DNA from 3 places in the Grylomicrobium aquisgranense genome. Region 2 is predicted to be linked to each of the others. Evidence: predicted binding sites of a transcription regulator. Region 2 holds the regulator's gene; each other region holds the start of a gene.
What was found. The regulator HrcA, encoded in region 2, represses chaperone genes, less so after heat shock. The targets are predictions, from matches to a motif close to TTTTAGCACTNNNNNNNNNNNAGTGCTAAAA.
Positions count from the first base shown of each region.

Region 1: the regulator HrcA is predicted to act here: its motif matches at 1,409-1,439, upstream of ftsH (ATP-dependent zinc metalloprotease FtsH).
Region 3: the regulator HrcA is predicted to act here: its motif matches at 946-976, upstream of MOZ60_RS01695 (Hsp20/alpha crystallin family protein).

Region 1 covers NZ_JALBUR010000010.1:63,614-65,880, forward strand. Annotated here, with positions in the region: gene MOZ60_RS05605 (hypothetical protein) at 1-687, opposite strand, end outside; gene MOZ60_RS05610 (hypothetical protein) at 892-1,050, opposite strand; tRNA gene MOZ60_RS05615 (tRNA-Arg) at 1,146-1,219, shown strand; tRNA gene MOZ60_RS05620 (tRNA-Pro) at 1,243-1,316, shown strand; gene ftsH (ATP-dependent zinc metalloprotease FtsH) at 1,499-2,267, shown strand, end outside.
Region 2 covers NZ_JALBUR010000007.1:70,642-72,908, forward strand. Annotated here, with positions in the region: gene grpE (nucleotide exchange factor GrpE) at 1-337, opposite strand, end outside; gene hrcA (heat-inducible transcriptional repressor HrcA) at 334-1,380, opposite strand; gene rsmD (16S rRNA (guanine(966)-N(2))-methyltransferase RsmD) at 1,523-2,116, opposite strand; gene MOZ60_RS04405 (FtsW/RodA/SpoVE family cell cycle protein) at 2,113-2,267, opposite strand, start outside.
Region 3 covers NZ_JALBUR010000002.1:115,211-117,477, reverse strand. Annotated here, with positions in the region: gene gyrA (DNA gyrase subunit A) at 1-746, shown strand, start outside; gene MOZ60_RS01695 (Hsp20/alpha crystallin family protein) at 1,029-1,430, shown strand; gene MOZ60_RS01690 (Hsp20/alpha crystallin family protein) at 1,480-1,899, shown strand; gene MOZ60_RS01685 (hypothetical protein) at 1,955-2,251, opposite strand.

The DNA.
Region 1 (2,267 bases), on a different contig from region 2:
TGCACTTGCTGCAGCAGAGGAAACATCTGATGTGCTGGCACTGTTTGCCATTGCTGTTGTCACAGCTGACTGTACTTTATCAGCTGTATCCTGATCATCACTCACCGTCACGATGAAGAATGTTTCTGCTTCATTACCGCTGCTGTCTGTAGCCTTGACATTAATGGAATAGACACCATCCGTATTTGGATCCACACTGCCATCCAGCGTATACGTGACATTCTGATCTACATTGTCTGTGACTGAGGCAATGTTGGAAGCCGGATCATAATCCGTTCCCTTCACCAGGCCGACTGCATCCTGATTCAATGTAATGACCGGAGCCTCATCATCCTCAACGGTAAACACCTTTGAGAATGTTCTTGTATCCTGCTGACCATACTGATCTGTGACAGTCAGTGTATATGTCACTGTTGTAGAGCCAAGCTTGGAAAGATCAATGCTGTCCGTATCCGCTGTCAATGTGTAATCATAATCTGTATTGACATAGGAAATGGCATCCATCGGATCCAAACTGCCCTGCCCATACGAATAGGTATCTGCACTGTCTGTGTCAAACACCACATCCGCATTTTCATGCATATCTGCCAGCGATACTTTCTTCAGATGATTCTGATTCATCCGATAACCGCCGGTAACAGCCGCTGTCAATGCAACAGCACCAATTCCAATCTTTCTGATATCCATATCTGTACCCTCCTACTTTCCGCACCTTTATACTAGCTTTCATATTATTACTTTTTTGAGTATTATATCGTATATTATTATTCGTAGTGAGTATTATGATCGCATACTCACTATTTCTGTACAATATGTCTGTATATATTCCTGATACCGCTTCCATAAAAGAAAAACGATATTACTCACAGCGCTGAAAGCAAAAAAAGAGGATCATTTCTGATCCTGCTTCGGCGTGTCCAGTTTTGCCACATAGAAGCAACCAAAGGCACACACAGCTACCACAACAGCTTTATTTACAGCGCTTAATCCTGATATAAGTGAGACAACAGCACAGATGACAAGCACTGCCATCAGAATGATTTTCTTCAAAGCAGTATCCTCCTGCAGGCTATTCTAGCACAGCCCCTCCCTCCTGAACACGGTTGTTGAAATCTCACTTTTTACCGGTATAATATATAAGCGTTGTCCTCATAGCTCAGCTGGATAGAGCGTCCGCCTCCTAAGCGGAAGGTCGGCGGTTCGAATCCGCCTGAGGACGCCTGTCTTATCCATTTATAGATCCGGGATATAGCGCAGTTTGGTAGCGCGCTTCGTTAGGGACGAAGAGGTCATGGGTTCAAATCCCGTTATCCCGACCTGAAAGGCTGTAAAGCCTTTTTCTTTTCTCTTTTCTCAAGTATCATTAATCATATATTCCGTGTACTGTTCACACAGAATTCAGGCAGAAAATTAGCACTCCTGTAATTAGTGTGCTAATATGAAATTGCCCTATTGAAAGAAGGTGGTTCATATCAATAACGATCAGCACAAGAAACCTATGCTCTACTACTTCGCCATCATTATGTTACTGATGGTGATCGTGAACCTGTTTGCCTATCCTTCCTATAAGGAAGCCCAGGTTGTCTCGAAGAACTACAGTGAGTTCATCGATTCCACAAACAGTGATGATGTCAAGGAGGTAGAAGTACAGGAGAATCAGATTCTGTATACACTCAAAGAAGGCGACACTGTTTATAAGACCGGCAAGATGGATGATCCCAATTTGACCGAGCGTCTGTCAGAACACAATGTAACCTTCACAGCCGATATCCAGGAACAGACTTCTCCGATTGTTGAATTCCTGCTTGAGTGGATCGTGCCTCTGGTCATTGCAATGGCCTTCTGGCGTCTGCTCATGCGGCGCATGACCGGTGGAGGAAACGGCGGCGGTGCCATGAGCTTCAACATCGGCAAATCCAATGCCCGTGTCTATGTCAAATCCCAGCAAGGTATCCGCTTCTCGGATGTGGCAGGTGAAGATGAAGCCAAGGATTCCCTGATGGAAATCGTCCACTATCTCAAAGATCCAAGCAAGTACAAGAAGATCGGTGCCAAGATGCCAAAGGGCATCCTGCTGGTAGGTCCTCCGGGAACCGGCAAAACGATGCTTGCCAAAGCCGTTGCCGGTGAATCCGACGTTCCGTTCTTCTCTATCTCCGGTTCTGAATTCGTCGAAATGTTTGTTGGTATGGGTGCTTCCAAAGTCCGTGACCTGTTCAAGCAGGCCAAGGAAAAGGCTCCATGTATCGTCTTCATCGATGAGATCG
Region 2 (2,267 bases):
CACAGTCATCCAGCACCGGTAATACCTGCAATGCAAAATCCTGAATCTTGTACTTGCTGAGCTGTTCAAATTCCTTGTTCAGCCGCTTGCGGGTATTTTCCGTATCTGCATATGCTTTTGCATACGCATTCTTGAGCTGGGCAACCTGCGTCTCAAGCTCGGCATTCTTTTTCTTCAGCTCTTCAATCTCCTTGTTCTTGTGATCAAAGATTGATTTGCTTTCCGTCTTTTTCTCTTCCTTCTTACCGGTTTCCGGTTTATGCTCGTTCTTCTCTTTTTCAGGCTTCTTTACTTCTTCCTGAGAAGAATGCTTTTCGTTCTTTACTTCTTCACTCATTTTTGATGACTGCTGCCTCCTTCATCTGAATCGTCATACATCTTTTCTATCAGCTTGGCTGCATACTGAATCATGGCCACAACCTTGTCATAATTCATCCGGCTCGGTCCCACGACCACCAGCCTGCCATGCTCACCGTCATGTACCTTGAATGGACTGGAAACCACGGCAACATCATCGATCCATGTCAGATGGGCGCCCTGCTGGGTAGTAACGGCAACGGCGTTTTTCTCATGGGGAAGCTGCCGCCAGGCATCTGAGGAAGAATCCTCAAGAAGGCCCATCAGCTTCTTCAGCTTGTCGATATCTTCGAACTCCGGCTGATACAGGATCCGGTCTTTGCCGCTGAAGTAGACGTTGTCACTGGCGAACTTCACAAATGCCTTGACGAATGCTGCGAACAGAATATCGTGCTTCTGGACATTGGAATTCAGCTCCGGTCTGACTTCCTTCATCCGCTCAGGAAGCTCATCGATCGGCACCCCGTGCAGTTCCCTGTTCAGGATGTCGGTGCAGCTTTCCATATCGGAGAATGGAATGTCATCGTCGAAGTGGAAATTCTTTGTCTCGGTATGGCCTGTGTTGGTAATGAATACTCCGACGCAGTTGCGCGGATCCACCTGGAACAGCTTGATATGTTCAAGCTGCTGTTCCGAGGAATCCGGGCCAATGGCACCGGCGGTCATATTGGTCATCTCGGACAGGATCCGGCATGACTGATGTACTGCTTCTTCGATGTTCATATTGGAGACATCGAAGGCACTGCTGATGGCAACTTCCATCTTCTTGTCCATCTGGGCTTCGTTGAGCAGATTCTCACAGTAGAACTTGTAGCCAAGCGTACTGGGGATTCTTCCGGAAGAAGTATGGGTCTTTTCCAGATACCCCATCTCTTCCAGAGCCTGCATATCATTGCGAATCGTCGCTGATGAATACGAGAGATGATACTTCTGCTGCAGCGCCTTGGAACCAACTGGCTCAGCTGTCTTGATATATTCATCTACAATCGCTTTGAATATTTCAATTCTTCTTGGCGTCAGCACCTTGCATCCCTCCTTTAGCACTCTTTCCTGTTGCCTGCTAGTATGGTACATCCACCTGTTAGCACTGTCAAGGATAAAGTGCTAATTCTTTCCAGTTTTTCATTTTTCTTCCTTGTATATGAAAAGCAGGACCGGAATCCCTTCATTCCTGTCCTGCCTGTTCACTGCGTTCTTCTGGATGGCTCTGCTCAAACCGGTAATATGTGATCTTCATGATCCCATATACTTTTTCTTTCTGATACTGCAGCGGTCCAAACGCCTGCGTATAGTTTTCTTCTTTCTTTGCCTCGATAACCACCCTGGCGCCATTCTTCAGCATCCCATGTTCAGCAAGGTACGTCATGACTTCCTCATTGTGCTGTTTTTCATAGGGCGGATCCAGATAGACAAGATCAAACTGCATGCCCTCTTTTGCCAGCAGGGAAAGTGCCTTGCGGTCATTCATGGCAAGAAGTCTTGTCTGTTTCTGACAGCCAAGCAAGGCAATGTTCTTTCTGATGATTTCTGCTGCCGCATGGCTCTGGTCCACCAGGACTGCCTGGTTCATACCTCTGGAAACTGCCTCCAGACCGATGGCACCGCTGCCTGCGTATAAATCAAGCATCGTGCCGCCGTCAAACATGCCGCCAAGCGCTGAAAAGACAGCTTCCTTGACTTTATCAAGGGTTGGCCGGGTCGCCTGTCCTTTTAATGTCTCCAGGCGGCGGCTGGCATAGGTGCCGGCAATGATTCTCATTGCAGATCACCTCTGCGGTAGGATGCGATGACTGATTGAGAAAGGCCGATGGAAAGCATGAAGGACATTGCGGAGGAGCCGCCGGCAGACACCAGCGGCAACGGAATGCCTGTCAAAGGAATCAAACCGGAAACACCGCCGACATTCAGGA
Region 3 (2,267 bases), on a different contig from region 2:
AGACAGAGAAGGTCAAGGCCATGGTGCCATATGCCGACACTGGTGATGACAAAGTCAAATACCTGTTCTTTGCAACAAGCAACGGCCTGGTCAAGAGAACACCAATTTCAGAATTTGAATCGATCATGAAGAATGGCAAGAAGGCTATTACTCTGCGTGATGATGATGAACTTGCCTTTGTCAAAGGCACTACCGGCCACAATGAGATCATCCTGGCTGGTTCCAACGGCAAAGCAGTCAGATTCGCTGAAGATTCGATCCGGCCAAGTGGAAGAGGATCCATGGGTGTAAAAGGCTTCAATACCGATGGCAGTACGGTCATTGGCATGGCTCTGGACAGTGAAGGACAGTATATCCTCACTGTCAGCGAAAACGGCTATGGCAAGAAATCACTGCTGTCAGAATACAGACAGACAAACCGTGGTGCCAAGGGTGTCAAAGCTGCCAGCATCAACGAAAAGACGGGCAGCCTGGTATGCATGAAAGCCGTCAACGGTGATGAAGACTGCATGATCATGACCAATGACGGTATCGTCATCCGCATCTCGCTCAAACAGGTATCTGTCTATTCCAGAAGTGCAGCCGGTGTCAGACTCATTCATGTCTCCGGTGATTCCAAAGTACAGACCATCTCCATCCTGGAACCGGAAGAAGATGAAGAGACTGCGGAAACAGCAGACAAAGAGAAAGAAGTATCCGCAAAAGAAGCAGAAACACCGGAAACAGACGATGATTCTGTCAAATAAGCACTGAACACATCTCAACAAAACATTAGATCTGGCATATAAACTAATTAACTGCCAGATCTTTTTTGATGCTTTATGATGATCAGAAATAAATTGCATGCATATATCAAATCATATTTAACAAAACGATAATTAGAATAGTTAAATGAGTGAACACATAAGCATATAAGTTAAAATGAAATAAAAAGAATTTATAAAAAATTAGCACTTAACTATTGACAGTGCTAAACAAGTGATTACTATTATGGGTGTAAGAGGTGAGAGCCTCAGGGAGGTAATAACATGAGATACGCACCTGAAAGAAGTTTGTTTGAAGATATGTTCAATGAGTTTGGCCTGAATTCCACAGGTCTGATGAGAACAGATGTCCATAAGAAGGATGGCAGCTACAGCTTAGAGGTTGAGCTGCCGGGATATCACAAGGATGATATCAGAATTTCTCTGTACAATGGTGAGCTGACGATCCGTGCACAGCGCAATGAGAGCAAAGAAGAGAAAGACGCCAAGGGTGAAGTCATTCATTCCGAGCGCAGCTATGGTGCCGTGAGCAGAACGTTCTATGTCGGTGATCATGTGAAGGAGAGCGACGTACATGCGTCCTATAACAACGGTATTCTGACTGTGACGGTTCCTTCCGCTGAGAAGAAAGAAGCCGAAGAGAAGAAGTATATTGATATCCAGTAATCAGAAAACCGAAGTTTGATCAGTAAAGGAGATGATTGCCATGAGGTTCATGCCGGATGTGAGAGATGATTTTGATCTGTTTGATGATGTCTTTGACAATGGGTTTGATGTTCCGATGTTCAATCAGGAGCCTGTGCTGAAGACAGATGTGGTTGAGAAAGACGGCAAGTATATCATGAAGACAGATCTGCCGGGCTTTGCAAAGAATGATGTCAAGGTAACACTTGAGAATGGCACATTGAGCATTCATGCATCACGTCATGAGAACAAGGATGAGAAAGACAAGAAGGGCAAGGTACTGCGCCGTGAAAGACGGTATGGTTCCTACAGCCGCAGCTTCTATGTCGGCAATCAGGTGAAGGATTCCGATGTCAATGCGTCCTACAAGGATGGCGTGCTGACAATTGAATTGCCGGCAAAGGAAGACAAGAAAGAGATCCCTGAAAAAAAGTATATCGCAATCGAATAAACCCCTCTCAAATAAAAAAAGACAGGCAGTGCCTGTCAAAGGAATTGGATTTGGACTACTTTCTGTCCTTATCCTTTTTCTTTTTTTTCTTCTTATCTTCAGACTTTTCTTTATCTTTGTCTTTCTCTTTATCTTTCTTCTTCGCTTCCGGCGCATCTTCTTTCCGGGCAGCCATATCTTTACGAATCAATCCTTCCAGGTACGGCTTCACGCCATTTTTGCTCTGCAGCCACTCAATAATATCTTTCTCTGACTCCAGGTTGAAACGCATGGAGAAGGACCGATACTTTTCCCTGTTATAGGCGTTATTGTAATCCAGCTTCTTGGCATATGAACTTTTTGTACGTGTCATTTTGCCCTCCTTTATA